3 regions of the Glutamicibacter protophormiae genome follow, and region 1 is predicted to be linked to each of the others. Evidence: riboswitches for the same ligand, from Rfam matches in the RefSeq annotation. Region 1 holds a riboswitch; each other region holds the start of a gene.
The links. A riboswitch is a leader RNA that binds a small molecule or an ion and turns the genes downstream of it on or off. The one in region 1 is predicted to bind S-adenosylmethionine.

Region 1 (6,700 bases):
CTTTGAACGCTGCGACCGTCGGTTCTAAATCATCGCGCTGAATATTACTGATCAAGTTCTTCGCACCATTCCACAAGTGCTTAATCGGTTGAATGGGCCGGAGCGCTCGAATGGCAGTTAAACGGATGAATATCCTGCGGATCCTGGCCCACGTCATTTCCGTACGAATCAATTGGTTTTTCTGACAGGCCGCGATCCCGCACAATTATGCTCTTTCCCCCAGTTCAGCTCCACCAACGTCTGCACGGCCTCCAGAATCAACCGGTTATCGTCGCGGCGCAGGTAGAGTCGTGGAATCCGTGCGGCCACGAACGTGTTCTTCTGCCGGGTCGCGCTCTGCGCTGCGGTGCCCAGCGCAGCGTTCACAGAGGATTCCCCGCCTCTGGTATGCGAAGACTTACTGCGTCCGGCCGATTCGTTCTACCCCGGGCAGACCTCCGCCCACGTTGCCAAGTACGCCGCACGAGAAATACGCTCAGGTCCACGCCGATCTCGGGAATGATCACCTCAGAGGACGTGCTCGAAAGCCCCGGGATTGTGGAGATTCCCGTCCTGTTCAGGAGGCTTTGTTGAGGTCACGTGTATTAGGACTTATGCATCTAGCTAAACGACCGAACAAAAGAATGTTAAGTCTGCGATTTGAAGCTGTCAGAACAGGGTGGCTTCGCCGCCGTCGAAGTCCGGGTTCTCCAGCTTCAGCAGCCGGGTCTTGATGTCCAGTCCCCCGAGATAGCCTCCTAGCGAGCCGTCCGTGCGCAGCACGCGGTGGCAGGGAAGCACGATGGGCAGCGGGTTCGTGGCGCACGCCGAGCCGACGGCCCGCACCGCCTTCGGCTTGCCGATGTGCTCGGCCACCTGGGCGTAGCTCTGGGTCTGCCCATAGGCGATGTGGCCCAGCTCCAGCTGCACCTGCCGGCGGAACTCGGTGGAAAGCCGCAGGTCCAGCGGCAGGCTGAACTCCTGCAGCGTGCCGGAGAAGTACTGGTCGAGCTGCCTGGCCGCGTCGTCGAGCGACCGGTCGTCCTTCAGGATCCGCGGGCCCACCTTGTGCGCGAGCGCCTCGAGGATGCGCTCATGTCCCTCGGTTTCAAAGGCCACCCGGACCAGCCCGGCCTCGGTGGAGGCCAGCAGCAGCCGGCCGATCGGGCTGTCGACAATGCGGTAGGAGATTTCGATCAGCTGCTGGCTGCGGGCATCATGAACAAATTTTTTGTTCAGTTCCGCCAGGATCCGCGCTTCGTCCTGCGTCGCGGGGACGGCTGCAATCCGTTCGCTCATGACAACTCCTCCAGCATCTGTGCATGCTTCCATTGGGCACGCAGGTTCTTGATCCCGTCGCTTCCCGCCCGGCGGGCGGCCGCTTCGGAACCGGAAAGGACCTGTGCGATCTGCGCGTAGCTCAACCCGCCCAAGTACCGGTAGGCGAGCACGAAACGCTGCTTCGGAGGCAGCGCATTGAGCGCCTGCCACAGTTCCCGATCCATGATCCTGGCTTCGGGCAGCCCCGCCCGGCCGGCTTCTGCCTCGGGCAGCATCTCGGTCAACACCTCGGGATGGTTCTTGCGCAGCTCGTCGATGGCCTTGCGGTGGGCGATGGTCACCAGCCATGCCTGCACGTTGGCATCCTCCGGAAGATCCGGATAGGCCTTGAGGGCGGAGAGGAACGTTTCCGACCACGCATCCTGGGCGCGATGCTCGTCAAGCAGGGCGCGGCACACGCGCAACACGGTCAGCCCATGGTCTTGGACGATCCGTTCGAACGGTATCTGCATGGCTCTCCCGGCAGCTGCTTCCCCTTGCGGGCTCTCACCTTGTAAACGTACCGCAGGCGAAGTTTGTGAGGTCGGGAGCGAAAATTTTTTTGCTCCGCGGCGCCAAGGCGCGATTGGAGAAGCCGGTTACAGACGCACCGGATCGAGCTCTGCGGCGATTTCTTCCAGCCGCTCCAGGTCGATGTCAATCACTTCGCCGTTATCGACGCCTTGGGCTTGCTTGCCGCCGGCGAGCGCATCGCGGATCACGCGCATGGTGGCCCCGTGGCTGACGATCATGATCCTGCGCCCCTCGTGTTCCTGCATCAGCTGCAGCAGCGCGGGCAGGGCCCGGTCCAGGATCTGCCGGTGGGTTTCGAGCTCGTGCTGCACCTCGGCGGCTTCCAGGTCGCTGACCTCTGCCATGATGCGCCCCTCCAGCGGGCCGAAACTCCGCTCAATCAGGGGGTGCACCGCCGGGCCGGTCTCGGCCCCGAGCTGCTCGGCGATCAGCGCCGCGGTCTCCTGCGCGCGGGCCAGCGGGGAGGCCAGCAGCAGGTCCCAGCCCCTGCCCTTCAGGAAGCGTCCAAGGCTGCGCGCCTGGTGGCGCCCGGTGTCATTCAGCTCGATGTCCGTGCGGCCCTGCAGGCGGCCAGCCAGGTTCCAGTCGGTTTGCCCATGTCGTACCAGTGCCAGCGCGGTGTCCATGACTCGAGCATAAGCGCAGCGCAAAGGTATCGAATAATCTCCGGCAAAGGAAGCAATACGCAACGTTACGACTCATAGTTGGGTCATTTTCGGTCATGTTGCGAAGATTGTTACAACCATCCCGAGCGGCCGAGAGATCTGGTTCGATGACGCCGCAGCAACCTGCCACAGCCGGTGGATACGGTGCTACCGCCAGAAACGATGGAGCTGCTTTCCGCCTACCCGGCGCTGAAGCGACATTGAACCGGGATTCCTGCCTCGATGGCTTCCGTGCCCCGCGCGGAGGTCAAAAACGTATCGACAAGGAGTCAGAAGCCACCATGGCAGACCACAAGTTTGGATTCCGCACCCGCGCGCTGCACGCCGGCGGCACCCCCGATGCCGAGCACGGCGCCCGCGCGGTGCCGATCTACCAGAGCACTTCGTTCGTCTTCAAGGACACCGACGACGCGGCGAACCTGTTCGCACTGCAGAAGTACGGCAACATCTATTCGCGCATCGGCAACCCCACCGTGGCCGCGTTCGAGGAACGCATGGCCTCGCTGGAAGGCGGCATCGGCGCGGTAGCCACCGGCTCCGGCATGGCCGCGGAGTTCGTCACCTTCGCCGCGCTGGCCCAGGCCGGCGACCACATCGTGGCCTCGGCCAAGCTCTACGGCGGTACCATCACGCAGCTGGACGTCTCGCTGCGCCGCTTCGGCATCGACACCACCTTCATCGATTCCAACGATCCGGCCGATTTCGAGGCCGCGATCCAGGAGAACACCAAGGCCGTCTACACCGAGGTCGTGGCCAACCCGTCCGGCGACATCGCGGACGTGGCCGGGCTGGCCGACGTGGCGCACCGCCACGACATCCCGCTGGTGGTCGACTCCACGCTGACCCCGCCGTACATCCTGCGCCCGATCGAGCACGGCGCGGACATCGTGATCCATTCGGCCACCAAGTTCATCGGCGGGCACGGCACGACCCTGGGCGGCGTGGTCATCGAGTCCGGCACCTTCAACTGGGGCAACGGCAAGTTCCCGACCATGACCGAACCGGTGGCCAGCTACGGCAACGTCTCCTGGTGGGCCAACTTCGGCGAATACGGCTTCCTGACCAAGCTGCGCAGCGAGCAGCTGCGCGACTTCGGCCCGGCGCTGCCGGCGCAGTCCGCCTTCCAGCTGCTGCAGGGACTGGAGACCCTGCCCCAGCGCATGGACAACCACCTGGCCAACGCCAAGCAGGTCGCCGCCTGGCTGGAAGCCGACGAACGCGTCACCTACGTGAACTACGCGGGGCTTGAATCCCACCCGCAGCACGAGCAGGCCTCCAAGCTGCTGCCGATGGGCGTCGGCTCGGTCTTCAGCTTCGGCGTCAAGGGCGGCCGCGAGGCCGGCGCCAAGTTCATCGACGCGCTGCAGCTGGCAAGCCACCTGGCGAACATCGGCGATGCCCGCACCCTGGTGCTGCACCCGGCGTCGACCACCCACCAGCAGCTCAGCGGCGAACAGCTGCTCGCCGCCGGCGTTCCGGAGGACCTGATCCGCCTCTCGGTCGGCTTGGAGGACGTCGAGGACATCCTCTGGGACCTGGACCAGGCGCTGTCCGCCTCGCAGGAGGGCTCGTTGGAGTCCGATTTCGCGGCACCGACCTATGACGGGGCATCCTGCGCCGTTCCCGTTGCTTCGAAGGGAGCCAACTAATGAGCACCGCTGAACGCACCTGGCAGGGCCCGGGCGCCGCAGAACGCCTGAACATCCTGCGCGAAACCAAAACCATCGCGATTGTCGGCGCCTCGAACAAGCCCTCGCGCGCCAGCTACTTCGTGGCCACCTACCTGCTGTCCTCCTCGAAGTACAAGGTGTACTTCATCAACCCGGTACTGGACGAGATCTTGGGCGAGCCGGTGTACAAGTCGCTGGCCGACCTGCCCGAGTCACCGGACCTGGTCGAGGTGTTCCGCAAGCATGACGACATCCCCGGCGTGCTGGACGAGGCGCTGGCGGTCGGGGCGAAGACCCTGTGGCTGCAGCTGGGCACCTGGCATGAAGAGGTGGCCCATCGCGCCGAGGCCGCGGGCTTGAACGTGGTCATGGACCGCTGCGTGAAGATCGAGCATGCGCGCTTCCACGGCGGGCTGCGCCTGGCCGGTTTCAACACCGGCGTGATTTCCTCCAAGCGCCAGCTGCTGGCCTAGGAAATCCCCGGACGAACACAGCGGTGCCGCCCTTCTGCATGAAGGGCGGCACCGCTGTGCTCGTCTTCTTTGGCGCTACTTGACCAGGTAGCCGCGCAGGTCGTCCAGGATCTGGTTGGCGCCGGTCGGGCCCAGGCCCAGGAACCAGACGTCGTCGTTCACGCGGATGGCCTGTTCGTCCTTGACCGCCTGCAGCTGGCCCCAGAGCGGACCTTCCACCGCGGCCTTCTCGCCGGTGGCCTCGGGCGTTCCGTAGGAGGTGTAGAACAGCCAGTCGGCATCGGCATCGGCCAGGTTCTCCGCGGAGATTTCAGCGGCCAGGTCGTCGATGTTCTGGTTCTCCGGGCGGGAGAATCCGGCGTCGGCCAGGATCACGCCGATCAGCGACTTGTTGGCATACAGGCGGATCTTCTCCGGCATGAAGCGCAGCAGGGAAATCTTCGGATCGCCCTCCACGTCCTCATTCAGCGCAGTGGCCTTGGCCTGGTAGTCGTTCAGCACTGAAACCGCCTTGGTTTCCTCGCCCAGCGACTCGCCGGCCAGCAGGAAGTTCTCCTTCCACGGGAAGCCCGGGCGGATGGAGAAGACGGTCGGGGCGATCTGGTTGAGCTGGCTGTACAGCTTGTCTGCGCGCAGCTGGGAGCCGATGATCAGATCCGGGTTCAGCGCGGCGATGGCCTCCAGGTTCAGCTCCTGGATGGTGCCTACGGTTTTGGCATCCTTGACCTCGTCGGCCAGATAGCTCGGCACGGAGTTCGCGCCTTCGGTGGAAGGGATGCCCACCGGGGTGATGCCCAGGGATAGCACGGCATCCAGCTCGCCGGTATCCAGCACCACCACGCGCTGCGGCTTGGCCGGGATTTCGGTGGTGCCGTTGGCGTGGGTCACGGTGCGGGGGAACTGGCCGGCTTCGGCGTCCGAACCGAACTTGGCGGTTTCCGCATCCGCGGTTGTGAAGCTCTGGCCGCCCACGGCCACGTCCTTGTTGCCGGCGTTGGAGTCGGAGGTGCTGGTAGCCGCGCCGCAGCCGGCGGTGACTGCAACCATGAGTGCAGCGGTGGCGCCGAGGATGGTGCGGCCCCACGAGGTACGAGTATTCAAGAAATTCACAACGCCAATATACCGTATTCATTGGCGTCGAATGATAGGTAAGCATCATCTACCGCAACATTCGCGATAAGGTGTTCCAGTCACCGTTCTCAGCGTGAAAGTGCGACTCCCCCCACCGTGAAGACCTTATCTCCACCCGATGATTTGCAACGCAGCAAGTCACCGAGCAAACATTTGTTGATTCTCGGAATGCTGGCGGTCCTGCTGGTCGCACTGGCCGCTGCGTCGTTGACCATCGGCTCAAAATCCCTGAGCCTGGAACAAATCTTTTCGGCGCTGGCCGATCCCGCGGAATCCGTTGAGCGCAGCCTCATCCTGTCTTCGCGCTTGCCCCGCGCGCTGCTGGCGATCCTCGCCGGCGCCGGGCTGGGTGTGGCGGGGCTGCTGGCCCAATCGCTGACCCGCAACCCGCTGGCCGAACCGGGCATCCTGGGCGTCAACGCCGGCGCCTCGCTGGCCATCGTGACCGCGGTCGGGTTCCTGGGGGTTTCGGGTTTTGCCGGCTACGTATCCTTCGCCTTCCTCGGCGCGCTGCTCACCGCCGCTCTGGTCTACCTGATCGGCCGCCCCCGCGCAGGATCCTCGGACCCGGTGCGCCTGGTGCTCTCAGGGGTGGCCATCGGCGCGATTTTCACCGGCCTCGGCACCGCCTTGTCGCTGGTGCGCCCGCAGGCCTTCGACCAGCTGCGCGCCTGGACCATCGGTTCCCTGCAGGGCAGGGATGCCTCCATCATCGTTCCGCTGGCGCTGCTGACTGCCGTCGGAATCCTGCTCGCGGCGCTCTGCGCGCGATCGCTGGACGGGCTGGCGCTGGGAGACGACGCGGCCACCGCGCTGGGTGTCAACGTCCGCAACACCCGCATCCTGGTGCTGGTCACCATCACCGTCCTGGCCGCCTCGGCCACCGCCGCCGTGGGTGCCATCGGCTTCATCGGCCTGATGGCGCCGC
Region 2 (6,700 bases), 390 kb from region 1:
CCGCGAGCTGGGCTACGTGCGATCAGGCTGCAGGTGCCTGCGCCTCAAGGCCGGGAATGAACCCGTTCTCGCCCTGGTCATCGGCGGCGAGCCGCTGAACGAAGACATCTTGATGTGGTGGAACTTCGTGGGACGCTCCCATGATGAGGTACTGGCGTTCCGCGCGCAGTGGCAGGCGGAAATCGGCGCCGAACCCGGCGACGCCAGCGAAGACCGCTTCGGCCCGTTCCCGCCGGATACCCCGGCAGCACTTCCGGCGCCGGCGCTGCCGACCGTCAAGCTGCGCCCACGCGTCAACCCGTCCTAGTACCTCTGCAAAGGAAACAAAGTCATGAGTGAAATCAAGCCCGTATTCCTCCCCGAGCGCCAGCGGTTTGCCCTGGACGACAACGGCAAACGCATCGGCGCGGCCCACTACCGCGACTACGACGGGTCCGACGGGGTGGAACGCGTCTTCTTCCACACCACGGTGGACGAGGAGTACGGCGGGCAGGGCCTGGCCAGCGTCATGGTGAAGTTCGCACTGGAAAATACCATCTCCAGCGGGGCGAAGATCGTGGCCGTCTGCCCGTACGTCAAGGGATACGTCGCCAAGCATCCGGAGTACCAGGCGCATCTGGTGCAGCCTGCCCCGAGCCACTTGGGGATCCTGCCGCGCGGTTAAGCCCGGAGTTTCAGGGGTTCATCTCCAGTCCGCGCGCGGCCAGCTCTTCGCGGAGAATGCGGATGGCCTTCGGACCGACGCCGTGCAGCGCAAGCAACGCCGCGGCGCCGACCTTGCCCGCCTGCTCGAGGCTGGTGATGCCGGCCTGCTCGAAGGCCCTGGCGGCGGGGTTGCTGGTTTTCGGAAGGTCGGTGTCCATGGCCCCAGCGTAGTCAAGCGGAAGGCTGGGCGACAGGTTTGGTGCGCGGCGAAATGAGGATGAGGAGCAGCGCCAGGATCAGGCAGAAGCCGAACACCGAGATGAAGCCCCACCCGGCGGCGGCCGTGGCGAAAATGACTCCGCCCAGCGCCGTTGCGCCCGCGGTGCCCAGCGAGTCGGCCAACGTCATGGCCGAAGAATTGAAACCCTGCTCATGCTCGGCCGACAGCTTGAGCATGTTCACGTTCTGGCGCGGGTAGATCATGCCCATGCCGAAGCCTCCTACCGCCCAGCCGAGGATCAGCACCGCAACCGGCGGGTGGTACACCGCGGTGAGCAGCGCCGTCGAAATCGCGACGGTGCTGGCCAGCGCGCCGATGGTGATGCTGCGCGGATTCGAGAGCCGCTCGCCCAGCTTTCCCTGCAACCACGAGCCCACTGACCAGCTCAGCGCCGAGGCCGTCAACACCAGCCCGGCGCGGTCCGGGCTCAGGTGGTAGTCCTCGCGCAGCAGGTAGGGCAGGTACACCTCGACGCCGAAAAATGCGCCGGCCGTCAGCGTCCGCGTGCTCATCGTGGCCGGCAGGCCGCGGCGCGCGCTGAAGGTGCCCTTGGGCAGCAGCGGACGGATGGTGAACAGCGCCAGCAGCAGGGCCGCAAGCAGGGCGGGCAACGACCAGGAACTGCCGCTGCTTCCCAGCAGGTTCATGGCGATGACCGCCGCTCCGGTCAGCCCGGCCAGCAGCAGGCGTTTCGCGGAGACCGGGCCCAGCTCGCTGTGCGACTCCCTGGGCAGCCGGTTCAGCGCCGGGACGATGGCGCAGAAGGCGAGGGCCACCAAGCCCATGACGCCAAGGAACACCCAGCGCCAGCCGATGAACGTCGCAATCATCCCGGCCAGCCATGGGCCGATCAGCGCGGGCAGCACCCAGGCGGTGGCGAAGAGCGCGAAGATCTTCGCGTGCAGGCTGCCGGGGTACGCCCGGGCGATGAGCACGTAGATCGCCACGGTGATCGCGCCACCGCCGATTCCCTGGAGGATGCGTCCGGCGATCAGGATCTCCATGCTGGCCGCGGTGCCGCACACCAGCAGCCCCGCCAGGAAGACCGCTACCGAGGCGAACAGCGGAATCTTCGGGCCCCAGCGGTCGGTGATTTCTCCGGCCGCCACCATGCCCAGCATGCCGCTGGCCATGGGCGCCGCGAAGGACAGGGCGAACAGCCGCTCGCCATCCAGGATCTCGCTCACCAAGGGCATCACCGTGGTGACGGCCATGGCCTCGAACGCGACGAGGAACACCAGGATGAACATGCCCAGGGTCGTGGACAGGTACTGCGGCGCGTAGATGGTCTCGAGGCCGGGCACACCGGTGCGGGAGCTCTTGTTCAGGGGCATGGGTTCATTCTCGCAGAACCGCGAAGGCTTCATTCCGCCCCCGGGACCGGCGGCTATCCGCCGATGGCATGCAGCGAAAACGCGCTGAGGAACCCGGCGGTGACCAGCAGCCCGGTGTAGTCGTGGTCCACCGCGTAGGCCTCGGGAATCATGGTGTCGGCAATCATCGTAAGGATGCCTCCCGCCGCCACGGCGGTGGTGAAGGCCAGCACCTCCGCAGGCATGCCCTCCAGGGCGATCGCCCCGATGAAGGCGGCCAGGCCGCTGGCCAGCGCGATCGACGCCCACAGGGTGAAGACCGAGCGTCCGCTGCGCCCGGAGGCCTTCATGTCGGCCGAACTGGCCAGTCCCTCGGGAATATTGGAGACGAAGATGGCGATCAGCATCGTCGGATTCACGCTGGCCCCCGCGACCAGCCCCAGGCCCAGCGCCACGGATTCGGGGATGCCGTCGATGAGCGCGCCGACGGCGATGGCAGACCCCGAGGAGGACTCGGCTCCGCCGGCACCCCGCGCACGCCTTTTCCTGCGGCTGCGCTTGGCCAGCAGCGTGTTGGCCCCGAAGTAGAGCAGGGCGCCGGCCACGACCCCGGCGACGGTCGCGGCCAGCCCGCCCAGGGTGAAGGCTTCCAGCACCAGCTCGAAGCTCAGCGCGCTGACCAGCACACCGGCGCCGAAGGCCATGACGGCGCAGACCCAGACCCGGGAAATTCGCAGCCACCAGGCCGCGGCCGCTCCGATCAGCAGGGCCGATCCGGCCGCGGTGCCCCAGAGCAATGCTTGGAGGGAGACGAACATGGCACCCACTATAGTTGGCGGTCAGCCAACCCAGCAGGTGCCATGGAATGTTTACTTGCGCCTAGCCCTCGGAGGACATGTTGCTGAAGCGCGAGTAGTGGCCCTGGAACGCCACGGTAATGGTCTTGGTGGGGCCGGCACGGTGCTTCGCAATGATCACGTCGGCTTCGCCCGGACGGTTTTCCTTGTCGTAGACGTCGTCGCGGTGCAGCAGGATGACCATGTCGGCGTCCTGCTCGATCGAGCCCGATTCACGCAGGTCCGAGACCATGGGCCGCTTGTCGGTACGCTGCTCGGAACCGCGGTTCAGCTGCGACAGCGCGATCAACGGCACATCGAGCTCCTTGGCCAGCAGCTTGAGGTTACGCGAGAATTCGGAGACTTCCTGCTGACGCGATTCCACGCGCTTGCCCGAGCTCATCAGCTGCAGGTAGTCGAGGATGATCATGCGCAGCTCGTTGCGCTGCTTCAGTCGTCGGCACTTGGCGCGGATCTCCATCATGGACATGTTCGGCGAATCATCGATGAACAGCGGGGCCTCGTTCAACCGGCCCATGGTGGTGGCGATCTTGGTCCATTGGGCGTCTTCCACCGAACCCTTGCGCAGGTCCTGCAGCTGGATGGACGCTTCCGCAGAGAGCAGGCGCATCGCGATCTCGTTGCGGCCCATTTCCAGGGAGAAGAACACGGTGGCCATGTTGTGCTTGATCGCCGCGGACCGGGCGAAATCCAGCGCGAACGTTGATTTGCCTACGGCGGGACGGGCGGCGATGATGATCATCTGCCCGCCCTTCAGGCCCTGGGTCAGTTCGTCGAATTCGTAGAAGCCGGTGGGCACGCCGGTGATGCCGTCGCCGGCGTTGGCGGCGTTCTCGATCTCGTCGACGGTGCCCTCGATGATCTCGGACAGGCGCACGTAGTCCTCGCTGCCGCGGTTCTCGGAAACCTTGTAGACCTCGGCCTGCGCCTCATTGACGATGGCGTCGACCTCGCCATCCGGCGAGTAGCCCATCTGGACGATGCGTGTGCCGGCGTCCACCAGACGGCGGAGCACGGCGCGTTCGCGCACGATTTCCGCGTAGTAGCCGGCGTTAGCGGCGGTGGGAACCTGCTGGATCAGGTTGTGCAGGTAGGCGGCGCCGCCGACGCGCGAAATTTCATTGCGCTTGGTCAGCAGGTCGGCCACGGTCACGGCATCCGCGGGTTCGCCACGGCCGTAGAGGTCGATCACCGCTTCATAGATTGCTTCATGGGCGGGGCGGTAGAAGTCGGTGCCGCGGAGGACCTCGACGACGTCGGCAATGGCATCTTTGGAGAGCATCATGCCGCCAAGAACTGACATTTCCGCTTCGATGTCCTGCGGCGGCTTGCGCGCCGCATCGGATCCTCGTTCTTCGTAGATCGGCTCTGCACTCATTACAGACACTTCCATCCCCTATGTACACGCTGGGAAACCACTCTTGCCCCGACGGCAACTGCCTATCGTTTCAGTACCAACCGACAATTAGGCCCAAAGCCCTTGTGGATAGTCGTTCCCAGTGCCAACACTAGGTGGGTTATTAACAGAGGTAAACCCTGATATCCACAGAATGTGTGGATAACACACCCCTACCTGTGGATTCCCCTGTTCACTACGTGGGGATAACCCTGTGGATTACCCCACTTAATGGGCCTTAAATACGCTTTGACTTGGATATTCCTGTTCTCACAGCTGTGGATAGAGGGTTAATTTTTTCTACTACCCACAGGCCCCCAAAGCGTTATCAACAGCCAAATACCCGGAATCTAGGCGTTTCTCACAAGTTATCAACCCTATTCAACAGGCTATCCACAAAGCTGTGGATAGTGTTGTGGACAGCCGTTCTGTCACAATCGCTCGACTGGCCATGAAAACCAGCGGCTCGGCGCGCGGTCGGCGATGAAAATCATTCCATCCCCGTGGGCAGCCGTCACGCCCGATGTTAAATGACGCTGCGGCGCGAAGGTTCTCCCTCCGCGCCGCAGCGTCAAGTGATATCAGTTAAACGAATTCGGGCACTGGCAATGAGTGAAATCGCGAATCGTGGAAGATCTGCGGGGAATGGTTGGAGAAATCATGGCCATGCACCTCCAGGAAGATCACCCAGTGATCTCCGGCTTCCACTTCGTTGTAAATTGAGGTCTCCAGCCAAAGGGTGGACTCCTGAATGAAAAGTGCCCCCTGCTCCGTTTCGTGGGTTTCCACGCCGGCAAAACGGTCGCCGTGCTTGGAGGCAATCTGCCCGCAAACCCCGTCATTGCGTTCACTGAGCACCGAGACGCCGATGCGGTCCGCGGTACGCAGCTTGGGCCAGGTATTGGAAGTCTTCTGCACCGCAAACATGACCAGTGCCGGCTCCAGCGATACGCCGACGGTAAAGGATGATGCAACGAGGCCGGTTTTCTCTCCGTCGAGAACGGTGCATAACGCGGCGACACCGGATGGATGCTGCGCGAAAACCTTGCGCAAGGTCAGCGGGTCAAGATCCTGATTCAAAGACATGGCTCGATTCCTTCGGGTCGTGCCCAGCGAGCGTGAACGTCCGGCGGTGGCGCACGGACTCCCCTGCGCGATGCCAGATGTTGGCACACTCGATGTGCGGTACTTGTGCCACGCGTTCTTGCGTGGAACCGAATCCTCACCTGGAGCACCCCACTACCGTTGAGAGGGTTGCCGGCCAGCAAGCCAGGGCTTATAGCTGACGCTCTTGATTCTGGTTAGAACGATATGGGCGGTTACGCCATATGGTCAAATATTTCGCTTCTTAAATCGAAATACTCAAGTATTCATTCGACCCGAACCAAGCTGATGCGTTCATAATCATTCATTTATTCGCCAGCGGTTGGAATCGACGTGCATTCGTGCTGGGCCCGCACTTCCACGACAGCTTCTTGCGCACGGTCGGATCCGAGCTGGGGCAGCCGTTGGTTTTGCCGGTCCGGTGATCGTCACTTTAAAATATGCAGAATGATGCGAATTTCCGCGGTGCGGCAGTATGTTTCGATCAGCCGCCAGGAAACCGCGTTGCTTGCCATCACCGCTGTCTGGGGCTCGACCTTTCTCCTGGTCCATCTGGCCATGCGCCACAGCGGGCCGATGTTCTTCGTCGGCGTCCGCTTCCTCGTGGCCGGTCTGGCTGCGGCGCTGGTTTTCCGCCGCTCCATGCGCGGCATGACACGGCTGGAACTCGGTGCCGGCACGGCGATTGGCCTGATGATTTTCCTGGGCTACGGCCTGCAGACGCAAGGGCTGCAAACCATCAACAGCAGCACCTCGGCGTTCCTCACCGCACTCTACGTCCCGCTGGTTCCACTGCTACAGTGGGCCGTCTTCCGCAAGCGCCCCGGCGCCATGATGCTGTCGGGCGCAGGCTTGGCGTTCGTCGGGCTGCTGCTGCTCGCCGGCCCCGACGCGGTGCGCACGGGACTGGGTCCAGGCGAATTCGCCACCTTGCTCAGTACCCTTCCCATGGCCGCGGAAATCGTTCTGATCAGCGCCTTCGCCCGTAAGATCGATTTGGGGCGGGTTACCGTGGTGCAGCTGCTGGTCGCGGGCCTGTTGGGCTTCGCTGCGATGCCTGCCGTGGGCGAGGCAGCGCCGGCCTTCTCCTGGTACTGGGTGCTTC
Region 3 (6,700 bases), 730 kb from region 1:
TTGTCGGCGCCAGCGCCTACCTGCTGGGCTACGCCACGGCCATGTACCGGATGCGCGAGATAATCTTTCCCGATCCCGGCCTGTTCCTGCTCTCGATGCTCATGATGCTGGGTTTGTGCCTGGGCGGCCTGGGGCTGGGATTGCTGTTCAGGCCGGGGCCGGCCATCACCTTGAGCATCGTGCTGTTCTCTGGGCTGCAGCTCTTTTCGTTGCTGGCGCCGGGCCCGGTGCTCTCCAACATGGCCGGACTTTCTGGATGCTGCAGCCTGGATTACGGGCCGAACCCCGGGGTGATCCAGGCCGTGGCCCTGTGCTACCTGGGCTGGGCGGCGCTCGGTCTCTGCGCGATCTGTCTCAGGGTGCAGGCAGTGGGCAAAACGCTGCGCCGGCTCCTGGCGGTGGCCGGTGCGGCGTCGCTGGCCGTGCTGTGGGGCGGCGGGGCCTTGGCCGCCCAGGAGGCGGGATCCGAGCAGGAGCTGAGCCGTACCTCGCAGTTGCTGTGCGAGCGGCCGGGCGACGGGCACCAATACTGTTTTTGGCCCGACCAGGCCGCGCATTGGGGCGACTGGGGCACGAATATCGTCTCGGGCATTGCCCGCATGGAAGAAGCCAGCGGGATCCGGCAGCCCGAGGTCATTACCAGCAGCAAGGCCCACGCCCTGGCGACTGGAGGACTGCGCCTGGATTTCGAGGACCGTTATTCGCCCGAGTCGGTCATGTGGGAGCTGGTAATGGCAATGGCGGTCAGCCCCACCGAAGAATGCCTGGGCGGTTTGGCGGAAGATCATGTTTTGCCCGACATCGCGGCGGTCGATTCCGAAGCCCAGCAGCAGATGTGGGCGCAGTACGACCTGCTGTACCAATGGTGGGCCGGCAAAGCCGATCGCGACTACCTGGATGACGCGGAAAACCATGAGCTCGCCGGGCTGCGGGACCTGGACGAGCGGGCCCAGGCCGCCTGGGTGCGGCAGGCGGCTGCCGGTATCGAAGACTGCCAGCTGGTGCCGCTGCCCGGTTCCCAGGACGGCCGCGGGCTTTCGGGTTAAAGGACCAAAGGTAGGTGGGGACGCCGTTGTCCCCGCCTACCTTTGGTGTGGTGCCCGGTAATCCTAGAGGACCACCGTGCCCTTGCCGGTCTTGAACGTCACCGACAGGATGCCAGGAGTTCCGTTGGGTGCCTGGTACTTGGTGGTCACCGGCCCGAGATTGACGTTCTCCGGCTGTCCCAGCCATTCAAGCACGCGCTCGCGGGAGCCGGCGATGCTGATCTCGCTGATCTCACCGGTCGGATCCAGCGCGCGCGAGGGATGCAGTTCCTCGGTGCCGTCGTCCCAGCGCAGCAGGTAGGGTACCTGCGGGTCCGCGATCAGCCCCTTGATGCCGATCTGCTGCCAGGTCAGTTCGCGGCCGTCGGGGAACTTGCGGTTCCCGGGAACGGCCTTGCGTTCCAGGCGTTCTTCTGCGCCGCTCAGGTCGTCCAATGAGACGCACCAACCCATCCATCCGCCGCCCAGCTCGGAGCGGGCGCGAACGGCCTGACCGAAGGGAGCCTTGAGGCTGGCCGGATGATTCAGTACCTCGACGACCTCAAGGTACTGGTTGTGCTTCAGCGGGAAAATGACATTGCGAGTTCCAAACCGTGGATGCACGCCTCCCTTGACGAATTCCAGGCCCAGGGACTCTGCAATTCTCTCAGCAGTTGGCATCAGCCCGTCTGGGCCGCATGCGTACGTAACGTGATCTAGCCTCATCATGTGCCAATCATGACAACAATGTGATCCCAGTCTCTACTTAGTCGATCCTAAGACGCGCGTGTCCTTCGAATTCTGTGCGGCAACCGGGCGGATCGCCGTGAATATGACTGATTGAGACTCCGTCCGCGCCGGCGAGTTGTCAAAATATTCGATTCTCAGGCACACTGGAAGCAGGTCATGAGTCCCAGTAACAAGCCCCGGCTTACTGGGCGGCAACCCTCCAACCGCGGTGGGGTGCCCCGGGTGAAGACCTGGCCCTTGAGCTATTCGGCGTCGAGGACAAGCGCGGGTTACCCCTCTGGCAACACCTCCTAGAGGTACTGCCCGGCGGTGTGTGTTCAGTGGTGTACCCCCATAGTTACGGAACTTTTGGAGGCTGCCATGAGCAACAACTGGTCGTTTGAAACCCGTCAGATCCACGCAGGCCAGACCCCTGACCCGGTCACCGGCGCACGCACCCTGCCGATCTACCAAACCACGTCCTTCGTTTTCCCGTCCGCGGAGAGCGCCGCCGCGCGCTTCGCGCTGCAGGAGCTGGAGCCGATCTACACCCGCATCGGCAACCCGACCACAGAAGCCGTGGAAAACCGCATCGCCGACCTCGAAGGCGGCGTGGGCGCGCTGCTGCTGTCCTCGGGGCAGGCCGCAACCACCTTCGCCATCCTGAACATCGCCGAGGCCGGCGACCACATCGTGGCCAGCCCCAGCCTTTACGGCGGCACCCAGAACCTGCTCAAGCACACCCTGAAAAAGCTGGGAGTGCAGGTCACCTTCGTCTCCGACCCGGACAACCTGCAGGAATGGCGCGAAGCCGTCCAGCCGAACACCAAGGCGTTCTTCGGCGAGACCATTTCCAACCCGCGCCAGGACGTGCTGGACATCGAGGGCATCTCCGCGATCGCCCACGAGGCCGGCGTCCCGCTGCTGGTGGACAGCACCCTGGCCACCCCGTACCTGATCCGCCCCATCGAATGGGGCGCGGACATCGTGATCCACTCGGCCACCAAGTTCCTCGGCGGCCACGGCAACGCCATCGCCGGGGTGATCGTGGATTCGGGCAACTTCGACTTCGCCAAGAACCCGGAGCGCTTCCCGAGCTTCAACACCCCGGATGAGTCCTACAACGGCCTGATCTACGCCCGCGACCTGGGTGTCAACGGCATCCTCGGCGCCAACTTGGCCTACATCCTCAAGGCCCGCGTGCAGCTGCTGCGCGACCTGGGTTCGGCTCCGGCCCCGTTCAACGCATTCCTGATTGCCCAGGGACTGGAAACCCTGTCCCTGCGCATCGAACGCCACGTGGAAAACGCGGCCAAGGTGGCCAACTGGCTCGAAGCCCGCGCCGATGTCGAGGCAGTGGCCTATGCCGGCCTGGAATCCTCGCCGTGGTTCGAGCGCGGCCGCAAGTACAGCCCCAAGGGCGCCGGCTCCGTGCTGGCCTTCGACCTGCCCGGAGGAGTGGAAGCCGGCAAGGCGTTTGTCGATGCCCTGCAGCTGCACTCGCACGTGGCGAACCTGGGCGACGTCCGCTCGCTGGTCATCCACCCAGCTTCCACCACCCACGCGCAGCTCTCCGACGCGGAGCGCCTGGCCGCCGGGGTCCGCCCGGGCCTGGTGCGGCTGAGCGTCGGACTGGAACACATCGACGACATCCTGGCCGACCTTGAGCTGGGCTTCCAGGCCGTTGCAGCCCTTGATGGCAAGGAACTGCAGGAAACACGCTAGGCATGGCATCCATTGTGACTACCGAAGACGCCCTTGACGCCGAAGAGCTCACCGACGGGACGCACGGCATTTTGCGCCGTGCCTCGGTGGGGGAGTATTCCTTTGAATTCGGCGGCTACCTGCCGCAGGTGACCCTGGCCTATGAAACCTGGGGCACGCTGAACGCGCAGCGCAGCAACGCCGTGCTGGTCATGCACGCCCTGACCGGGGACGCCCACGTCTCCCGTGGCGATTCGCAGACCGACGGCTGGTGGGAGGACTTCGTAGGCCCCGGCCTGACGGTGGACACCAACCGCTTCTACGTGGTGTCGATCAACATGGTCGGCGGTTGCAATGGGTCCACCGGTCCCTCCTCCCTGGATGAGCAGGGTGTGCCGTGGGGTTCGCGGTTCCCGTTCGTCACCATCAAGGATTCGGTGCGCCTGGAGCAGCGCCTGGCCGGGCAGCTGGGTGTTGAACGCTGGCACACCGTGCTCGGCGGATCCATGGGCGGGGCCCGAGCGCTCGAGTACGCAGTGGAATTCCCGGACCAGGTCGCAAACCTGGTGGTCATGGCCTCCACCGGCCAAGCTAGCGCCGAACAGATAGCGTTCGCGCAGGTGCAGACCCAATCCATCCGGCTTGATCCGCATTTTGCCGGGGGAGACTACTACCAGAACCAGACGCGCCCGGACGAAGGCCTGGGGCTGGCCCGCCGGCTGGCCCACCTGACCTACCGGTCCGAGGCGGAGCTGGAGCACCGCTTCGGCCGCAAGGCGCAGGACGGCGAGGTCCCCGATGCTCCCTTCGAAGGGCGCCGTGGACGCTACCAGGTGGAGAGCTACCTGGACCACCAGGCCAGCAAGCTGGTCAACCGCTTCGACGCGAACAGCTACCTGGTCCTCACCGAGGCCTTGATGAGCCACGACGTGGCCCGCGGGCATGAATCCTTCGAACACGCGCTGGCGCGGCTGGAACAGGTCAACGTGCTGGTGGCGGCAGTGAAGTCCGACCGCCTGTACTACCCGGAGCAGTCGGTGAAGCTCGCTGCTTCCCTGGCCACGCCCAAGCCGGTGCACTACATCGATTCGCCGATCGGCCACGACGGATTCCTGACAGACGCCGCCCAGCTGGACGGGGTGCTGCGCACACTGGTTTTCGACGAGGACTAATCGAGAGCGACATGGCATGGAACGAAGGCCGCACCACCAGTTATCGGTGATGCGGCCTTCGGCATGTTCGGGGCTAGGGAGCGCTGTCGCCGGCTCCCAGCGAGTCGTTCGGCGTGCTCTCGGCAAAAGGCGTCGGGGTGGGTCGCTTGGCCGTGATGCCGTCGCCTGAGGACTGGTGGCGCAGCCGGCGCAGTACCCACGGGGCCAGATGCTCGCGGGCCCAGTGCAGGTCCTCGATCCGCGCTTCCTTCCAGCTGCGGGTGTCCTGAACGGCGTCGATGCGGGTATCGAGCGTGTGCGGGACGTTCAAGGCATCCAGCGCCATCGCCGCGATGCGCTGGTGGCCCAGCGGCGAGAAGTGCAGGCGGTCGGCGGACCACATGACCGGCTGGTGCAGTTCGCGCAGCGCCCACATGTCGGCCACGATCGCGTCGTAGCGGGCGGCGATGGTGCGGACGTTTTCGTTGTAGATGGCCACGCGGCCGCGGATGCTTCCGAGCACCGGGGTGTCGCGGATATCCGGTCCTGTGAACAGCAGGATGGTGGCCCCGGTGGAATTCAGCCGGGAAATGGTGGAGTCGAGCTGGTCGGCGATCTTGTCCGGATCCCCGCCCGGGCGCAGCACGTCGTTGCCTCCGGCGCAGATGGAAATCAGGTCCGGTTTCAAGTCGATGGTCGGCTGGATCTGCTCCTCAATGATCTGGGCAATCAACCGGCCGCGGATGGCGAGGTTGGCGTAGGCGAAGTCCGGCACACCCCGGCTGAGCTCCTGGGCCAAGCGGTCGGCCCAGCCGCGGAAAGACTGCGGGGACAGGGGATCGGGGTCGCCCACGCCCTCGGTGAATGAATCCCCGACCGCTACGTAGCGGCGCCAGGGGTGCACCGTGGAATTCTCGGAATCAGGGGTTTCGAAACTAGGGGAAATAGCCACAAGCTACATTGTTACTCGTTAGTAACGTTGTGTCAACGATTCGAGAAAACTATCCGAGCAGGACCTTGCTGCGGGCCTCGGCGTATTCCTCGGCGCTGATCAACTGCTTGGAGCGCAGGTCGTCCAGCTCACGCAGCCGGTCCTCCTTCGACTGGGCCGGGGCGAGCAACGCTGACTTCGAAGCCTTGGCCGCGATGTCGGTCTGCACGGTGAAGATGTCAACCCCGGCGTTCTTGGCCGCTCGGTAGTTGCGCACCCAGACCACAATGATGAATACGACCACCAGCGTGAAAACGACAATGAAGAGTATGGACAAGATGCTGACGCCGGTAAACACGGTTTCCATGGTGTCCATGGGATCGGAGTCGAGCAGTGACGAGGGGGTGTCGACCTCTTCGATGAACTCCACTGGGGCATCGTCAAAATTCATTGCAGGTACGGCCTTAAGTTGGCGGACATGGGCTTGAAGAAACTGATGGCACTAGTCAACCACGAGTTCCGGGACAGCGAAACAAGTAAATCCAAACGTTACAGATTCGCAATAACGTCGACCGGCGCCTCGGTGTCGATTGATATGCCACGGACCCCGACTGTCGATAGGCTTGAACCACTATGAATAATCCTGAAGCATCAACGGTTGCCCTGATTTCCCGCAACGACGAAACCCGCCTCGACACACCGCTGCTGGTGTTCCTGCACGGCTACGGCTCGAATGAAGAAGACCTCATGGGCTTGTCCCGCTACCTGCCGGAGGAGTTCACCTACCTTTCGGTGCGCGCTCCGCTGCAAGCAGGGCCCGGCTTCAGCTGGTTCCCATTGACCCAGGAAATTGACTACTCGATCGATGCAGTGGCGCAGAGCGTGAAGGACCTCTGGGTCTTCTTGGAGCCGATTGCCGCTCAGCACTCGTCGCTCACACTGCTCGGCTTCTCGCAGGGTATGGCCATGGCCACCTCGCTGGCCCGCTACCAGCGCGATGCAGTGTCTGCAGTAGTCGGCCTATCCGGTTTCGCGGTCGAGGCTCCGGAGCTTGACCTCTTTGACGACGCGAAGCTCAAGGCTAACCCGCTGCCGCTCTTCTGGGGCAGAGACCTGGCCGACCCGGTCATCACCCACGACAAGATTGAATTCACTCTCGG

Region 2: it holds a riboswitch for S-adenosylmethionine, as region 1 does, so the genes downstream of both, JQN66_RS17210 (flavin reductase family protein) here and JQN66_RS01310 (O-acetylhomoserine aminocarboxypropyltransferase/cysteine synthase family protein) in region 1, are expected to answer to the same signal.
Region 3: it holds a riboswitch for S-adenosylmethionine, as region 1 does, so the genes downstream of both, JQN66_RS04730 (bifunctional o-acetylhomoserine/o-acetylserine sulfhydrylase) here and JQN66_RS01310 (O-acetylhomoserine aminocarboxypropyltransferase/cysteine synthase family protein) in region 1, are expected to answer to the same signal.

Annotation. Positions count from the first base shown of each region.
Region 1 covers NZ_CP069806.1:254,110-260,809, reverse strand. Annotated here, with positions in the region: gene JQN66_RS01330 (hypothetical protein) at 169-366, opposite strand; gene JQN66_RS01325 (methylated-DNA--[protein]-cysteine S-methyltransferase) at 649-1,278, opposite strand; gene JQN66_RS01320 (RNA polymerase sigma factor) at 1,275-1,772, opposite strand; gene JQN66_RS01315 (histidine phosphatase family protein) at 1,899-2,459, opposite strand; SAM riboswitch class I at 2,573-2,667, shown strand; gene JQN66_RS01310 (O-acetylhomoserine aminocarboxypropyltransferase/cysteine synthase family protein) at 2,780-4,147, shown strand; gene JQN66_RS01305 (CoA-binding protein) at 4,147-4,641, shown strand; gene JQN66_RS01300 (ABC transporter substrate-binding protein) at 4,717-5,742, opposite strand; gene JQN66_RS01295 (FecCD family ABC transporter permease) at 5,929-6,700, shown strand, end outside.
Region 2 covers NZ_CP069806.1:3,685,184-3,691,883, forward strand. Annotated here, with positions in the region: gene JQN66_RS17180 (pirin family protein) at 1-307, shown strand, start outside; gene JQN66_RS17185 (GNAT family N-acetyltransferase) at 332-664, shown strand; gene JQN66_RS17190 (helix-hairpin-helix domain-containing protein) at 675-863, opposite strand; gene JQN66_RS17195 (MFS transporter) at 877-2,259, opposite strand; gene JQN66_RS17200 (ZIP family metal transporter) at 2,313-3,056, opposite strand; gene dnaB (replicative DNA helicase) at 3,118-4,473, opposite strand; gene JQN66_RS17210 (flavin reductase family protein) at 5,077-5,577, opposite strand; SAM riboswitch class IV at 5,672-5,788, opposite strand; gene JQN66_RS17215 (DMT family transporter) at 6,043-6,700, shown strand, end outside.
Region 3 covers NZ_CP069806.1:986,636-993,335, forward strand. Annotated here, with positions in the region: gene JQN66_RS04720 (hypothetical protein) at 1-1,046, shown strand, start outside; gene JQN66_RS04725 (VOC family protein) at 1,110-1,754, opposite strand; SAM riboswitch class IV at 1,928-2,046, shown strand; gene JQN66_RS04730 (bifunctional o-acetylhomoserine/o-acetylserine sulfhydrylase) at 2,136-3,479, shown strand; gene metX (homoserine O-acetyltransferase MetX) at 3,482-4,630, shown strand; gene JQN66_RS04740 (SGNH/GDSL hydrolase family protein) at 4,704-5,555, opposite strand; gene JQN66_RS04745 (SHOCT domain-containing protein) at 5,611-5,991, opposite strand; gene JQN66_RS04750 (alpha/beta hydrolase) at 6,174-6,700, shown strand, end outside.